Victivallis lenta: one gene and its partner. The protein of the gene in region 1 interacts with the protein of each later gene in a pairwise test. Links are inferred from orthologs where the notes say so. Each region holds a gene or a part of one and is shown on either strand. Other genes may lie near its edges.

What was found.
Region 2: the proteins of dnaE (region 1) and dnaX interact in binary tests that used the Escherichia coli proteins (3 or more experiments, as listed by UniProt). The link is inferred for Victivallis lenta from one-to-one orthologs.

The regions. Positions count from the first base shown.
Region 1 is NZ_VUNS01000006.1:111,259-120,133, reverse strand. Bases 2,454-6,601 are described here. They hold dnaE (DNA polymerase III subunit alpha), read right to left. Parts: upstream 6,218-6,601; coding sequence 2,654-6,217; downstream 2,454-2,653. Other genes in these bases: FYJ85_RS07705 (glycosyltransferase family 2 protein), read right to left, coding at 6,357-6,601; FYJ85_RS07715 (hypothetical protein), read left to right, coding at 2,454-2,595. Also shown: FYJ85_RS07720 (hypothetical protein), read left to right, coding at 1-2,434; more of FYJ85_RS07715, read left to right, coding at 2,449-2,453; more of FYJ85_RS07705, read right to left, coding at 6,602-7,280; FYJ85_RS07700 (ABC transporter permease), read left to right, coding at 7,831-8,670; FYJ85_RS07695 (ABC transporter ATP-binding protein), read left to right, coding at 8,660-8,875. UniProt on the Escherichia coli protein: DNA polymerase III is a complex, multichain enzyme responsible for most of the replicative synthesis in bacteria. This DNA polymerase also exhibits 3' to 5' exonuclease activity. The alpha chain is the DNA polymerase catalytic subunit.
Region 2 is NZ_VUNS01000001.1:393,413-401,139, reverse strand. Bases 122-3,121 are described here. They hold dnaX (DNA polymerase III subunit gamma/tau), read left to right. Parts: upstream 122-700; coding sequence 701-2,542; downstream 2,543-3,121. Other genes in these bases: FYJ85_RS01600 (discoidin domain-containing protein), read left to right, coding at 2,666-3,121; rph (ribonuclease PH), read left to right, coding at 122-704. Outside these bases: more of rph, read left to right, coding at 1-121; more of FYJ85_RS01600, read left to right, coding at 3,122-5,494; rpe (ribulose-phosphate 3-epimerase), read left to right, coding at 5,779-6,486; FYJ85_RS01590 (aminomethyl transferase family protein), read left to right, coding at 6,489-7,598; FYJ85_RS01585 (hypothetical protein), read left to right, coding at 7,595-7,727. UniProt on the Escherichia coli protein: Part of the beta sliding clamp loading complex, which hydrolyzes ATP to load the beta clamp onto primed DNA to form the DNA replication pre-initiation complex.

The DNA of each region.
Region 1 (8,875 bases):
CGACTACGGTTACGGCATCTGCAGCGATAAAAACCGGGATATGACGCTCAGTTTCGTCAAGACCGCCCAAAGCGGCCAGACCGTCGGAGCCGCGGTGCAGAACCGGTTCGACCAGATCATGGTCCAGTCCGCAGTCACGGCGACCGGTCTCACCGCCGAAGCGGGCGGCACGATCATGATGGGGGAACGCACCCGGCTCAACACGGTGTTCCTGACCGGCGGAACCATGAAGGTGCTCGGCGCCGTCACCATGACGGCCGGAGGAGTCCTCTCCATCGACGTCTCCGGCTATGCCGCCGACACGGACACCGTCATGATCGACAACCTCGCGGCGATTACCGGTGCGTCCCTGACGCTGGCCGCCGGAGCGACGCCCGCTTTCGGCTCCTACAAACTCGCCGGGAACGCGGCGGACTTCACCGGAACGGTCACGGCCGCCTCCTTCCTTTCGGGAAACTTCGTCTGGAACGGAACCGGGTACAATACACTGGCCGATGCGGCCGGAAACTATTACGATCTCGCCCGCAATGCCGCAGACGAACTCGTGCTGACGGTTTCGGCGGCATATGTCCCCCCGGCCGACTGGGGCTCCGCGACCATCGTTTCGCTGCTTTCCACCGGAGCGGACGTAAGTTCGCTGGCCGACCACGGCGGCTTTATCGCCGACGGCAACGTCAGCGTGGTCTGCGACGCCTCGTATGCCGGAAAGGTCCTGCACGGCGGCCCCGGAACCGGAGACTTCGCCGGAAACGTCTGGCTCGTCCTGAAACACGAGGCCGGAACCATGTTCGGCGGCGGCGACAACCGCGCCATGACCGGCACGGTCAATCTGACAGCCGAAGCCGGAACCCGCATCTACAATCTCTTCGGCGGCGGCGACAACGCCTCGACCGGAGCGGTAAACCTCGAATTCCGCGACGGGAACGTCAACTACCTGTACGGCGGCGGTCTCCGCGGCAATGTGAACGGCGACATCGGGATCGCCATGCGCTCCGGCAGCGTCTGGAAGCTGTTCGGCGGCGGCGCGGAGGGAGACGTGACCGGCAATATCTCGCTGGATCTCTCCGGCGGCGGCATCACCAGCGTCCTCTACGGCGGCGGCATCGGCAGCGTGACCGGCGACATCGTCCTGAACATCGGCAGCGGAGTCGATTTCTCCGCCCGGCCGAACATCTACGGCGGCACGCTGAACGGCTATACCGGAGCGCTGAACAGCACGAAGGGCGGACAGGCGGCCGTCACCGCCGCCGGAACCGGATCAACCGTCACCGGCAGCATCACGATGAACCTCACCGGCGCTTCGCTGTTCGGACTCGTACACGGCGGCAGCTACAACTCGTCGGTCGCCGCGCTCGTCTCGCGGGTGACCAACGACATCACGATCAATGTGAGCGGCGCCACCCATCAGGCCGGCTCGACCGGCTGGCTGTTCGGCGGCGGTTTCGCCAACGGCGCGGGAGCGCAGGATTATGTCGGCGGAACCTGCTCGGTCAACATCTCCGGCGGCTCGGACCTCAACTATGTCCTCGGCGGCGGCCGCGCCGAAAAAGGCGGCACGGCCAACGCCGGCGGCGCAAACATCTCCATCTCCGGCGGGATTTTCCGCAAACGGCTGCACGGGGGCGGCTTCGCGAATTCATCCGGCAGCACGGCGCAGGTGCTCGGCGACGTTTCGATCACGGTCGACACGTCGCAGGACCGGACGACCTTCCTCGACGCCGTCTATGCGGGGGGATACGCGCTCGACGGCGCAAACGCCGACGTCTCCGGCGGCGCCCGCGTCACCTTCACCGGCAGCGGCGCGAACCTGACCTTCGACGGCAATCTCTACGGCACCGGCCGCAGCAGCGGCGGAAACGCCTCCGCCGTCGTCGCGGGAATCAGCACGCTCGCCTTTACGGACTACACCGGCGACTTCAACGCCGCCGTCCGGAACTTCGACGCGATCGAGTTCAGCGGCGGCACGTCGGTAACGCTGACCAAGCGGGAAGCGGATGCGGCGGTCAACAGCTACACCTTCAACCTCTCCGGCCGGAATTCCTCGGAGCTGTCGACCGCCATGGTCTCCCGGCTGTCGGGCAGCTGGAACTTCACGGGAGCCTCGGCCGCCCGCATCATCGACCTCGGAGACGGCGCCCTGTTCACCGGCAGCGGCAGCCTCCTCCTCGTGGACGCGACGCCGGAACTGCTGAATTTCGCGGACGACGGCGGCTTCACCCTCCGTTACAGCGCCGAGTCCGACACCCTGTTCGCCGGGGCGGCGAGCTGGACCGCGTTCCGGGACCGCGAATGGAAACTCGGCATCGACAACGGGCAGCTCTCGCTGCACTGGCAGCCGGCGGACACCGAAGCCCCGCCGGCCGCGGCGGCTTACCTGTCCGAAAGCGAAGAACTGAAACGCAGCGGCGGTTCCCTCGCCGTTCTTCCGGCATAAGGAGACAACTCATCATGGACGACCGATTTTCGTATGAACCCCCGGAGCTCGAATCCTACATCGGCAGCGGCATCGCCTTCGGAACAGAGGGAGACTCCGGGCCGTACAATCCGGGCGGCGACGGCGACGACGGCGGAGGCGGAGGCGGAGAACCGGCGTAACAGACAAAACGGTTCCGCAGACTGCCGCAGCCCGCGGAACCGTTTTCTGCGCCCTTGATCAATTCGAAGCGGCGGCGGGCTCCTTCTCCTTCTCTTTATCGCGGTTCCAGGAGCGGCGCGGCGGCGGCGCATACGGAGTCGCCTTGAGCCGCCAGTGGCCCGGGGTCAGGATCGCGTCAAGCTCGTTCAGCAGCTCGCGGGTCACGGTGATCTTGCTCTTCCGCGCCTCAATAAAGGTCACCGAGTCGTCCAGCCCGACCAGGCAGAGCACGACCATCGCGCGGCCCGGAATCCGGAAACACGCCTCGGAAACCCGCTTCAGAGCGTCCGGTCCGAGCTTGTCGGCATAAAGATGGATGTGCAGCTCCTCGGTCAGCTCGGCCGGAGCATCGGCCAGCGGCACGATCCTGTCCACGATGACGCGCGGTTTTTCGGCTTCGTCGCGCTTGCTCACGGTCACGTTGGCCAGAATCGCCATGCCCGGAACCAGCTCGATCTCCTGCTGGGCGAGATCACTCAGCGCCCGCTCGTAAAGCATGCACTCGACCGACGAATCGAGATCCTCAAGCAGCATGATTCCGAACGGCTTGCCGCTCTTCTTGCTGAATTTGCTCGTGAAGCTGCCGACCATGCCGGCGATGCGGATCTGCGAATTGTCGGAGAGCTCGTCGATCCGGCGGATCGGGCAGCTTGAATAGGTCTTGACCAGCTCCGCATACGGGTCGAGCGGGTGACCGGTCACGTAGAAACCGAGCAGCTCCTTCTCGCTCTTGAGAATCTCTTCCTGATCGAACTCCGGGATATCCGGGATCGGCACCGAACACGCCTCGCTCGCATCCTCTTCCCCGAGCAGGTCGAACAGCGACCCCTGCCCGGCCGCCTTGTCCTTCGCGCGCCCGGCCGCGAAGGTCATCATCGGCTCGGCGATCGCGAGGATCTGGCTCCGCCGCAGCCCGAGCGTGTCGAGCGCCCCGGCCCGGGTCAGGTGTTCGAGCATGCGCGAATTCACGTCGGTTCCGCACCGCTCGCAGAAATCGAGGAAACTTTCGAACCGGCCGTCGTTCCGGCGGCTCTCGATGATCTTCGATGCCGCGACCTCGCCGACCCCCTTGATCGCGCCGAGCCCGAAACGGATGCAGCCCGAGTCGACCGAAAAGCTGATGTCCGACGAATTCACGTCCGGAGGCAGCACCTTGATCCCCATCTCCTTGCAGGCGTTGATCAGGAATGCGATCTGGTCGGCCGACTCGAGCTCGCTCGTCAGCACCGCCGCCATGAATTCGACCGGATAATTCGCCTTCAGGTAGGCGGTCTGGTAGCAGACGAAGCCGTAAGCCGCCGAGTGCGATTTGTTGAAGCCGTAACCGGCGAACAACTTGATCTTCTCCCAGATCTGGTCGGCGAGCGCCTCGTCGATGTTGTTCGTCTCCTTGCATCCCTTGAAGAACTTCTCCTTCTGCTTGGCCAGCACATCGACCTTCTTCTTGCCGATGGCCCGTCGCAGGATGTCCGCGCCGCCGAGCGTAAAGCCGGCCAGCACCTGCACGACCTGCATGATCTGTTCCTGATAGAGCATGATGCCGTAAGTCTCCTTCAGGCAGTCCTCCATCAGCGGGTGGTCGTAAATGATCTGCGCCTCGCCCTTCTTGCGGGCGATGAAGTCCGGGATGAACTGCATCGGGCCCGGGCGGTAGATGGCCAGAAGCGCGATGATATGTTCGAGCGTCTCCACGCCGAACGAGCGGCAGAGATTCTGCATGCCGCCGGATTCCAGCTGGAACACCGCCACCGTGTCGCCGCGCTGGAGCATCTCGAAGGTCTTCGGGTCGTCGAGCGGAATCTTCATCATGTCGATGTCGATGCCGTGATTCTTCTTGATCATGTTCAGCGCGTTTTTGATGATGGTCAGCGTCCGCAGCCCGAGGAAGTCCATCTTCAGCAGCCCCTGCTCCTCGCACGGGTGGGCCGGGAACGGCACGACCATGCTGTCGGAGGCGCTGCGGGCCAGCGGAACGAGGTTGTCGAGCCGCTGGTCGCCGATGATGACGCCCGCGGCGTGGATGCCGGTCTGCCGGTTCAGCCCCTCGAGGACCTTCGCGAACTTGAACACCCGCGCGACGTCGGGATCGCTCTCGATCAGCGCGGCGAGCTCTTTCGACTGCTCGACCGCCTTGTCGAGCGTCATCTTCGGGTCCTCCGGAATCAGCTTGGTCAGCCGGTTGCCGAAATCGAAATCATGGCCGAGCACGCGGGCGACATCCTTCACAACCGCCTTCGGCTTCAGCAGACCGTAGGTGCAGATCTGGGCGACGCTGTCGAAACCGTAGCGGCCGCGCACGTAGTCGATGACTTCGCCGCGCCGTTTTTCACAGAAGTCGATGTCGAAGTCCGGCGGACTCACGCGCTCGGGGTTCAGGAAACGTTCGAAGAAGAGGTTGAACCGGAGCGGATCGATGTCGGTGATCCGCGTCAGGTAGGCGACGAGCGAACCCGCGCCGGAGCCGCGCCCCGGACCGACCGGAATGTCCTCGTCCTTCGCATGGCGGATGAAGTCCGACACCACGAAGAAATAGCTGATGAACCCGGTCTTTTCGATGACGCCGAGCTCGTAATCCATGCGGTCGATGATCTGCTGCTGCTCGTCGGTCAGCTTGTCGAGCTTGCGCGGGTCGAAACCGTAACGGTACTCCATATTGTCGAAACAGACCTCGCGCAGGTCGTTGCGGTCCGCCAGGCGGCCGTCCGGCATGTAGAACTTCGGATAGTGGTTGACCTCCGGAACATAGTGGAACTTCATGCTGCAGCGCTCGGCGACGAGCCGGGTGTTCGTGACCGCCTCGGGAACTTCCCGGAACAGCTCCTTCATCTCCTGCTCGGTCTTGAAGTAGTAGTCGGGACCCGAAAATTTGAAATGCTTCTCGGCCAGGCGCGCTCCGGTCTGGATGCAGAGCATGATTTCATGCGCCTCAGCGTCCTCCTTGCGCATATAGTGGACGTCGTTGGTCGCGATCATCCGGAGATTGTTGCGGCGGGCGAGATCGATCAGGAACCGGTTGCAGCGCCGTTCCTCGTCCATATAGTGATCCATCAGCTCGATGAAGAAGTTGTCGGGGCCGAAGATGTCGAGATATTCGTGCAGCGCCTGTTCGGCCCGCTTTTCGTCGCCCTGCAGATAATACTGCGAAATTTCGCTGCCGATGCAGGCGCTCGAGCAGATCAGCCCCTCGTGGTACTGCCTGAGCAGCTCCTTGTCGATCCTCGGCTTGTAATGGAAGCCGTCCTTGTTGGCGGCGGACATCATCTTGCAGAGGTTCCGGTAGCCCTGCTCGTTCTCGCTGAGCAGAATCAGGTGAAAGCCGCCGCGGTTGAACGGCTTGTTCGAATCGAAATCGCGCCGGTCGCCGGGGGCGACATACGCTTCGACGCCGACGATCGGGTTGATTCCCGCGCCGGAGAGGACCTGATGAAACTCCTCGACGCCGCCCATATAGCCGTGGTCGGTGATGGCCATGGCCGTCATGTCGTTTTCCTTGGCGAGCTGGACCAGCCCCTTGACGGTGCAGGCGCCGTCGAGCAGACTGTAATGGGTGTGGAGGTGCAGGTGTACGAAATCCGAGGGCATTGAAAAACTCCTTTTCCTGAAAGCATAATCACATGCAGATATTATACTCTCTCGAAGCGCTTTTCTCAAGCTCCGACCTGTTTTTTTTCAGGGAGAAAATCGGTTCCGGCCCGGCGGGAGCGGCACGGCTGCCGATCCGTCAGACGATCAGGAACATGCCGAAATTGCGCAGGCAGCCGCTCTTGAAGATCCGGTGCCGGCAGAGAATCCGGCGGCGCTCCAGAAATCCCGCCTCGGGAAGCCGGGCGAAGTCCTCCAGCAGCGCCAGCGTTTCCGGCGCGAGCCGGTCGTGAAAGCGGTCCCGGAACGCCCCCGCCTGGCGGCACTGCCGGAACAGGCGCTCCCTGATCTCCCTCACGCCCAGCGACAGCTTGCGGCAGAAATAGGCAGCCCCGTACCCGGAAGCGCCGAATACATTGCCGCCGTGCTGGCGGTAAAGCAGCGTCGGCTCCGACAGCGGTTCGATCTCCCCGAAACAGGCGGCCGTCAGCATCAGCCAGTGATCGTGCATGAACGCCTCCGGCGGAACCGGCTGCGCCAGCTCCCGCAGCGGACGGTTGAACAGCATCGTGCAGCCGGACGCGGCATTCTGCAGCAGAAGCTCCCGCAGCTCCAGGCGCAGGGGATCAATGTGCTCGTGCCGGAAAAACGACCCGGAAACGTTTTCCAGCGTCTCATCGGCGACCAGCAGATCGGTGAACAGGAGCAGCGGAGTTCCGGCCGGCAGCTTCGCCGCCCGTTTTTCGAATGCGGCGCGGCTGTGCCCCACCTTGACCGGCAGCCACCGGTCGTCGTGGTCGCAGAACATGATCAGCTCCGCATCGGCAGCCGCCATAAGCGCCGCGAAATTCTCTTTGGCCGAAGCCCGTCCGCCCGGCAGCAGGAAAATCCGGTCCGGATTCCGCCGGCGGTACTCCTCCAGAATCGGAACGGTCCCGTCCGAGGAGCCTCCGTCCCGGATCAGGAGCCGCCAGTCGCGATCCTCCTGCGCCAGAATGGAATCCAGCTGATCCGCCAGAAACCGCTCCGAATTGAAGGTTGCCAGAAGAATATCGATCGTCATGCGGATTCCCGGATTTTTTCGGCCGAAAATTCACGGAAGGCGCCGCGCACGGGATTCGCCTGCCTATGCCCGAGACCGGCGCCGAGGCCCGTCCCAGCGGACTTCGCCCTGTTCCGCGGCCCGAAAAAACGGCCTGCGCCGCCGGGCGCCGCCGGCCGGACGGCAACCGCAATGTCGATGACATTCATTGCTTTCAATCCCTGATGATTTCAGCCGGACAACGGCCGCAGCCGGTTTTCATGAAACTCCGGAACACGCCTTCGCGCCATTCGGCTGAATGTGTTTTTTCAAACAGTTAAAATAGCACGGCAAGACCATTCCGGCAAGACCGGTTCGACAGGAAGCGGCATTTTTTTCAAATACGGGATTTTAATTGGCGGCTGCATATTGAAAATGGAAAGCGGAGAGTGTATAGTAAAAAGAATAGCGGGACTTCTGGATATTGAATTGGATATTGCGGTTTCCTGCCGGCTTGCGAGCTGTTTTTATTCGGTAATCACAGGAAACAGCGGCTTCGGTCCACATGTGCCGAAGCCGGAACAATATGGCAATGAACAGATCTTTCTGGAGCAAAATAAAACCTTTATTCGATCCTGCACTGGGTATCCGGATCATCTGGAAAAACCGGGATCTGCTTGAGCAACTGGTCCGGCGCAACATTCACGCCAAATACCGCGGATCTCTTTTCGGAATCCTCTGGAGTTTCATTCTGCCGCTGCTGATGCTTGCCGTGTATACGTTTGTCTTCACCGTGATTTTCCAATCCCGCTGGGGCGGAGAAGAAAATTCGCGCAGCGCTTACGCCATCATCATGCTCTGCGGCCTGGCCACATTCAATATTTTCAGTGAAAGTCTCGGTACATGCTGCGGAGAGATCACCAAACAACAGAATTATGTGAAAAAAGTCGTTTTTCCGCTGGAAATTCTGCCGATAGCCCGCGTGTTTTCCAGCCTTGTGCTCGGCTTGGCCTGGTTCGTCCTGCTGTTTATCGCCGTCGTGCTGGCAAAAGGGACGGTTTACTGGACAATGCTGCTTTTGCCGCTGCCCATTCTGGCAGTTGTACTTCTGTCGCTGGGAGTAGGATTGTTCATGGCGTCAATCGGAGTATATATCAGAGATATCCAGCAATGCGTGGCTGTAATCATCCGCGTTCTTTTTTTCATTACGCCGATTTTTTATCCGATCAATGCCGTTCCGCCGGGCTTCCGTTTCATCATCCGCTTCAATCCGCTGGCATATATTATTGAAGAAACCCGCAAGGTATTCTGGTATGGCATGACGCCAAACTGGACGATTATGCTGACCACGATCGCAGCCTGCGCTCTGTGTGCCCACCTGGGGCTGGTCTGGTTTATCAAAACCAAAAAGGGGTTTGCCGATGTCATCTGAAGGAGCCGTATTACGGGTTTCTCACATATCGAAGTGTTACGAGATCTACCAGAAACCGGTCCACCGTCTCTATCAGACGCTCTGCATGGGACACCGGAATTTTTTCCGGGAATTCTGGGCGCTGCGCGACATCTCATTCGAGGTCGGCCGCGGAGAGTGCATCGGCATTCTCGGACGGAACGGGGCGGGCAAAAGCACACTGCTC
Region 2 (7,727 bases), on another replicon or contig:
CCGTGCTGATCGAATGCGGCGGGACCAAGGTTATCTGCGCCGTCAGCGTCGAGGCGAAGGTTCCTCCCTGGATGAAGGCGCAGAAGGTGCCGGGCGGGTGGGTCACCTGCGAATACGGCATGCTGCCGGCTTCGACCCACGAGCGGATGCGGCGCGAAGCCTCCTCCGGCAAGCAGGGCGGGCGCACGATGGAGATCCAGCGGCTGATCGGCCGTTCGCTCCGCGCCGTGGTCGACCTGAATGAGCTCGGCGAGAACACCGCCAGCGTGGACTGCGACGTGATCGACGCCGACGGCGGCACCCGCACCGCGAGCATCACCGGTTCGGCCGTCGCGCTTGCACTGGCCTGCCGCAGCGACTGGGGCAGGAAGCATTTCGCGGGCTGTCCGCTCCGCGAAAATGTCGCCGCCGTCAGTGTCGGCATCGTCGGCGGCGTGCCGATGCTCGATCTCTGCTACGAAGAGGATTCGAAAGCGGAGGTCGACATGAATGTCGTGATGACCGAGTCCGGCAAGCTCGTCGAGGTGCAGGGGACCGCTGAGGGCGCCCCGTTCTCCCGGGCGCAGCTGAATGAACTGATCGATCTGGCCGAGCACGGCCTGAAGAAGATATTCCGGATTCAGAACGAAATCGTCGATTCCGTCACGGCGCCGCTGACCGCGGCCGAGGCGACCGGCGATCTATTCGGGGAGTTTCAGTTATGAGTGAATACCAGGTAATCGCCCGGAAGTGGCGGCCGCAGTGTTTCTCCGACGTGGTCGGGCAGGAGCATGTCGTGCGCACGCTCCGGAACGCGATCCGTCAGCAGCGGACCGCCCATGCCTATCTGTTCGTCGGTCCGCGCGGCGTCGGAAAAACCACGCTCGCCCGGATTTTCGCCAAGGCGATGAACTGTCTCGACCCGCAGGACGGCGAGCCGTGCTGCAAGTGCGTCTCGTGCCGCGCCGTTATGGAGGAAAGTAGCCTCGACGTGATCGAGATCGACGCCGCCAGCCGCAATTCGGCGGCGGATATGCGCGAGCTGGCCGAAGACGTCATGCACCAGCCGGTGGCCGGGCGCTATAAGATTTACATCATCGACGAAGTTCATATGCTGACCGCGCAGGCGTGGAACGCACTTCTGAAGACGGTCGAGGAACCTCCGGCGCATGTGAAGTTCATCTTTGCGACGACCGAGGTTCACAAGGTCCTGAAGACGATCATTTCGCGCTGCCAGCGCTTCGACCTGCTGCCGATTCCGACCCGGCAGATTGCGGAACGGCTGCGGCTGATCGCGGACCGCGAGGGAGTCGCGATCAACGACGAGGCGGTCAATGCGATCGCCCGCGCCGCCGAAGGCGGCATGCGCGACGCGCAGTCGCTGCTGGACCAGATGATCGCATTTTTCGCGCAGGGAGACAGCACGGCGATCACGGGCGAGCAGGTCCTTTCGCTGTTCGGCCTGACCGACCGCGCCGATCTCGATACGATTCTGCTCGGCATGCTGCGGAACCAGCCGGCAGAAGTCGTCAAGGTGATCGGCCGCCTGGCGAAGAAGGGCAAAAACCTTGAGACGCTTTTCGACGATCTGCTCGATGCGCTGCGGGCGGTTCAGCTCTGCGCGATTCTGCCGGACCCGGGCGATCTGCTGAACGAGTCGGCCGAATCGATCGAGCGTTTCCGCAAGTTGGCGAAGCTGGTGCGGCCCGATACGATCCAGATTCTGCTTGAGACGATTGCTCCGGTCGGGCGCGTACTGCACGATGCGCTGAATAAGCAGGTCTATCTCGAAACGATTCTGCTCAAGGCGATGCGTGAAGCGCATGCGGTGCGGATCAACGACCTTCTGGCACGACTGAACCAGCTGCGCACGGCGGGTGAACTGAAGTTTCTCGATCAGCTGCCGGGCGAGGTCAAGCCCGCGGCTCCGGAGGTCGTGGTCATCGAACCGTTGAAACCGGCCGCGGAAATGCCGAAGCCGGAGCCCGCCCCGGCGGCCCTGGTCGCGGAAGTGTCGAAACCGGAAGTAAAGGAGATGCCGAAGCCGGAACCTGCCCCGGCGGCCCCGGTCGCGGAAGTGCCGAAACCGGAAGCCGCGCCGGAAGCAAAGCCGGCGGTTGTGGAGATGCCGAAGCCGGAGCCCGCCCCCGCGTCGCCGCCGGTTGCGGAAGCGCCGAAACCGGAAGCCGCGCCGGAAGCAAAGCCGGCGGTTGTGGAGATGCCGAAGCCGGAGCCCGCCCCCGCGTCGCCGCCGGTTGCGGAAGCGCCGGAGCCGGACTATGCGGAGCTGGAGGCCTCCCTGATGCCTGCGGCGGAGATGCAGCCGGTATTCGACCCGAACACGGGCGAAACGGTGCTGGTTCCGGTTTCCGCCCCGGTTCTCCCGAAGAGCGATGACGAGCATCTCGCGCCCGAAACGAAACCCGGCCGCAAAAAGCGCCGCAGCATTGCGAACGACAATCCCAGGGCGCTGGAAGAGGCGTTGAACGATCCGACCGTCCATGAGATCGTCGATCTTTTCGGCGGGAAGGTCGTCGACATTCACAGGCCGGAGGGAGAGTAACTCCGTCTGGAACATTTTGTTTCATCGAAAATCGGCGAAACGGCTTGATCTTTGCCCTGAAGTTCTGTATAATTGCTGATAACTTCTCATGCACTTTCGGGAATGAACAGGGAGATTCTGCCGATGATGAAACAAATGGTTCTGCTGGGTTGTATGTGCGCCTCGTTTGTCCTGTCCGCCGCGGATGGAGGGAAGGAGGCGGAAAATCTGAACCGCCTGCCCGGTACGAAGCTCTCCGCCGATTCCGTCTTCTACAAGTATACGGCGGACAAGGCGGCCGACGGCGACCGTACCGACAAACTGAGCCGCTGGGTCAGCAGTGCCGAATCCGGCGAGCACTGGATCATGGCGGAGTACGACGCACCGCGCAAGGTCAATGCTGTGACGCTGGTTTTCTGGACCGACACCCATGTTTCGCTCGATTTCGATATCGAAGGCAGGGTTGACGGCAAGTGGGTCACGCTGCGCGAGGTGCGCGGCAACCGGGCGGTGGCGCCGCGGCTGGTGTTTCCGGAGCGGGAGGTTTCGGCGCTCCGGGTCGTCTTCCGCAAACAGATTCCGGATTCGATGGTGCGGCTTTACGAGTTTTCCGCCGAATGTGCGCCGCATGCGCTCGAGCTGTCGATGAGCCCGACCCGAGGCAACGGCTTTCTGGAAGAGGGTGAGGCGAGAAGCGTCACCCTCTACTGCCATGAGAAGTCGCCGGTCCGGCTGAATCTCCGGCTCGGGCTGAAGGCCGAAGCGGGCCGCCCCGCCGCCGAATCGGTGCAGGAGAACCGGACGGTCGAACTCAAGGGCGCTCAAACCTTCCGGCTGCCGGTTCCGAAGACGTTCGGCGCTTACGAGTACGAGATCGTGCTGACCGATGAGGACGGCACGACGGTTCTTTCGCAGACCGAGCCCTTCTTCTATTTCCCGCCGTCGAATCCGGCCTACAAGACCGCTTCGCCGTTCGCCGCCCACTATTATCACATGCATCCGGCCCTGATCGATTACGTCGGGCTCTACTGGTGGCGGAATCACGATGTCTACGGCCGCTGGAACAACAATATGGACGAGCAGGGCAATGCCGACTGGAGCGAGCTTGACGAGCGACTTGCCGAGGTCCGTGCGAACCGGATCCGCGAGTGTGCGGTGCTGCTCGGCGCTCCGCGGAAATATTCGACCGTGCTGCCCGGCGAACCGGTCAGTTCGGGGCGTGACAGCATCTATTCGTATTATCCGCCGTCGGACATCGGCGCCTGGTGCCGGCTCTATCTGGAGCCGCTCGCCGGAAAGGTTGCGAAGGCTTCTCCGTTCCGGGTTTACGAAATCTGGAACGAGGCGTGGAGCTACTACCGTCTGCGCGGGCTGCACGGCACGCCGGGCGAGGCGATGCAGCTTTTCCGCGAGTCATACGAGACGCTGAAGAAGGCCGATCCGGAAGCCATGGTTTACCCGACCGACACCGGGGCCGCGCTGAAGGAGAGTCCGTACGCGTTCAGGGAGTTCGGGCGCGATATGTTCGAGCTCGGCTATCTGCGCTGGGCCGACCTCATGTCCTATCACAGCTACGGCATGATGGATTACGGCCGCCTTGAGAACTACCGCGCCAATATGTGGAATTACGGCCGGGATTTCGAGATGTGGTCGACCGAGACGGCCGCGTCGGGCCAGCCGTTCCACCGGCTCATGGAGTCGCTGCTTTCTCACCGGGTCTGGGGCAACGGCAAGACCTTCATCTACAACGGCAGCCTGTGGGCGCCGCTCTACTCCGACGGCAGGCCGCATAAAAATCTCGTGGCGATGGCGGCGATGATCCGGGAGCTCGGAGACGCGCTCCCGCTCGGGTTTGAGGAGAACGGCGATGTCACGGCCTATCTCTTTGCGAACGGCGGCACACCGGTCGCCGTGCTGTTCTCGAAGAGCGCGGAGCCGGCAGAAATCGATCTGCCGCTCTCCCGCAATTCGGTTGTCCGCGATGTGTTCGGCCGTGAGCTCGATGCGAAGCAGCCGGTTCTGTCGCTCGACAATCCGGTTTTCGTCCGGGACCCGGCGCCTGAAGCAGTGGTTCGTCTCGCCGCCGCGCAGCTCGATTTCCTCGCAAAGCACGCCCGGAAGAACGGGGAGTGGGCGAGGATCGCGGCGGAACGGCTCCGCAAAGCGGAGAAGGGCGGCCTGATCGACGCCGTCCGGGCCGAGGTGAAACGCATTTCGGCCTTTCGCGGTTCTCTGGAGAGCGATGTGCTGTACGATACGAATCTCGTTCTCGATGTGCTGACCAATCTGGAAATCTGCCTTGCGCGCCGGGAGAAGGAGGAGGTCTCCGCCCCCGCGACGGTAAAGGAGCTGCGCCGGGCGGTTGCCGGGCAGTGGGAGGCCATCCGGGCGCGCACCGGCGACAACGGCGTCCTGCTCGACTCGGAGCGGCTGACTTCGCGCGCCCAGAAAGAGGTGCAGTTCGCGATGCAGTACGACTCCGACGGCGACGCCGTTGCGCGGGATATCTGGCTCAACCGCGCCGCCGCCGATCTGGCGAACGCCGGAGCGCGTACCGCGTCGGAGAAGCTGACGGAGCTGTACAAGACGAAGAGTTATTTCCGCAGCCACAAGATCCTGATCCGTTCGGAGCTCTACTGCTTCCCGGCCGGGAAGCCGCAGGAGGCGGTCATCACGCTGGCCAACCCGACCGGAACTCCCCGCAGGGGCACGCTTTCGGTCGAGCTGCCGGAGGGGTGGAAAGCGGACAGGACCGAGCTCGCCTATGAGGTTCCGCCCCTGTCGCGCCGGCTGCTGCGGATGGAGCTCACGGCTCCCGCCTCCTTCCGGAAGGAGTGGCGCGGCAAAATCGTCGTGACGGACCGCGACGGGAATTTTCCGGCGGTTCAGGCCGACTGCCGGATCGTCGAAAAGGTTCCTCCTTATCCGGTTCTCGGCGGCTCCATCAGCACCGGGGAGTTTACCGGAAACTGAAAACGGGTGCGGGAGCGGGGGAGGAATACGGCGGTTTCCCCCCGCTTCCGCGTTTTTTTTGTTTTCTGCCGGATGCAATTGAAAAGCGGGAGGCGAGCGGTTATATTCTCTGAATGAAGTTCCTCGGTCCGGAGGCCGGGGCATTCCGGGGGCAAGGCCGTCCGGCCCTGACGGAATTCGTGAGGGCGCGGTCCCGCAACCGGATTCCGCAAGGGGTGCATTACGCTCCGGGGAGCGGGGGGAGTTGCCTCCTCTTGAATGAAGAAGAAAAGAAAGAGAATATTATGATCAACGACCTGCGCAAACTGCCGACCGATCGGATTCTCGTGTCGCCGTCGGTTCTGGCTTCCGATTTCGGGCGTCTCGACGAGGAGATCACACGCGCTGCTTCCGCCGGCGCCGACGTCATCCATCTCGATGTGATGGACGGTCACTTCGTGCCGAACATCTCGTTCGGTCCCCCGGTCATCAAAAGCATCCGCAAAGCGAGCGGCATGCTGTTCGATACGCATCTGATGATCTCCGAGCCGATGCGCTATGCGAAGGCGTTCGCCGATGCCGGCAGCGATCACCTGACTTTTCATCTCGAGTGCCCGGAGCCGACCGGCGACGTCATCGCCGCGATCCGCGAAGCCGGCTGCACGGTCGGGATTTCGCTGAAGCCCGCGACGCCGGCTGAGGAGATTTTTCCGTGGCTCGACCGGATCGACCTCGTGCTGGTCATGACCGTCGAACCCGGTTTCGGCGGCCAGAGTTTCATGGCGGACCAGATGGCGAAGTGCGCCGCGATCAAGCGCGAAATTCTGCGTCGCGGGCTCCATGTCCAGCTCGAGGCGGACGGCGGCATCGATGCGGAGACGGTGAAGACGGTTGCCGCCCACGGCGCGAATATGATCGTGGCCGGAACCAGCGTGTTCCGCCACCGCGCAGGTATCGAAACGGCTGTCGCCGAGCTGCATGCCGCGACGGCGCTGCTCGATTCGGAGCTCTGAACATGGGGGCGCTGAAAACAACTCCGCTGACCGGGTATGAGATCGAGCTCGGCGCGAAAATGACGCCGCGCGCGGGCTGGAATACGGCGCTCTATTATCCGGAAGGCATCATCGCCGAGCATCGCCATACGCGCTCGGCCTGTTCGGTTTTCGACCTCTGCTCCTACGGGAAGCTGCGCGTGGCGGGAAAGGAGGCCGCGCCGGCGCTCGACACGTTGTTTGCGCGCCCGGCCGCTGATCTCGGAATCGGGCGCTGCCGCCGGAATTTCATGCTTTCCGAAACAGGCGGCGTTCTTTCTCTCGTGCTGATGCTCCGGATGGCCGAGGACGATTTTCTGCTGGTTACCGATACCGGCAGCGCAGCCGGCGACCTGGAGCGGATTTCCGCCCATATCGCCGGAAGGGAGGCCGAAGTTCAGGAGCTGACGCCGCTTCTGGCCTGCCTCGGGCTCGAGGGGCCGGAGGCGCGGAAGGTGCTCGAATCGTTCGCGGCCGGTCCCCTGCCGGAATACAGCTGCTGCGGCACGGTCGAAATCGACGGATTCCGGGCGATCGCCGCCTGCGCCGGAGCGACCGGCGAGGAGGGATTCCGGCTGCTGTTCAATCTCGAATATGCGGATCAGCTCTGGGATCTGCTGCTCGAAACGGAGCCGGTCATGCCGGCCGGTTTCGGCGCGCTCGATTCGCTGCGGCTCGAGATGGGGTATCCGGCCTGCGGGCGCGAGCTGACGGCGGAGTTTTCGCCGCTCGACTCCGGGCTCGGCGATCTTGTCCGGCTCGACGATGCGCGCAGCTTTCCGGGGCGGCAGGCGCTGCTGAACCGGAAGCAGCGCCATGTGCTGGCCGGGCTGCTGCTCGAAACCCGGCGCGCCGCCCGTGAGGGGACGCTTGTGCTGAATGCGGCGGAGGAGGTGGTCGGCGTCGTGACCGGCGGCAGTTTCTGCCCGTCGCTCGAAACCGCCGCTGCGCTGTGCCGCCTCGATCTTGCGTGCATGCAGCCTCCGGGGTCTGAATTGTGGTGTGAAGTGACCGATGCCCGGCTGCCGGGCCGGATTGCCGAACCGCCTTTCTATCGCGGCGGCTCGGCGAAAGGAGATTTTTTCCTGCCATGAAGATGTTGATTTTTCCTCTGGTGCTGCTCGGACTGGTGCTGCTGCCGGGCTGGCCGCTGCTTTTCCGCCGCTGGAAACATGTCTATTTTCTCTGGATCGCAAGCACGCTTTTCATCGTGTCGCTCGGCG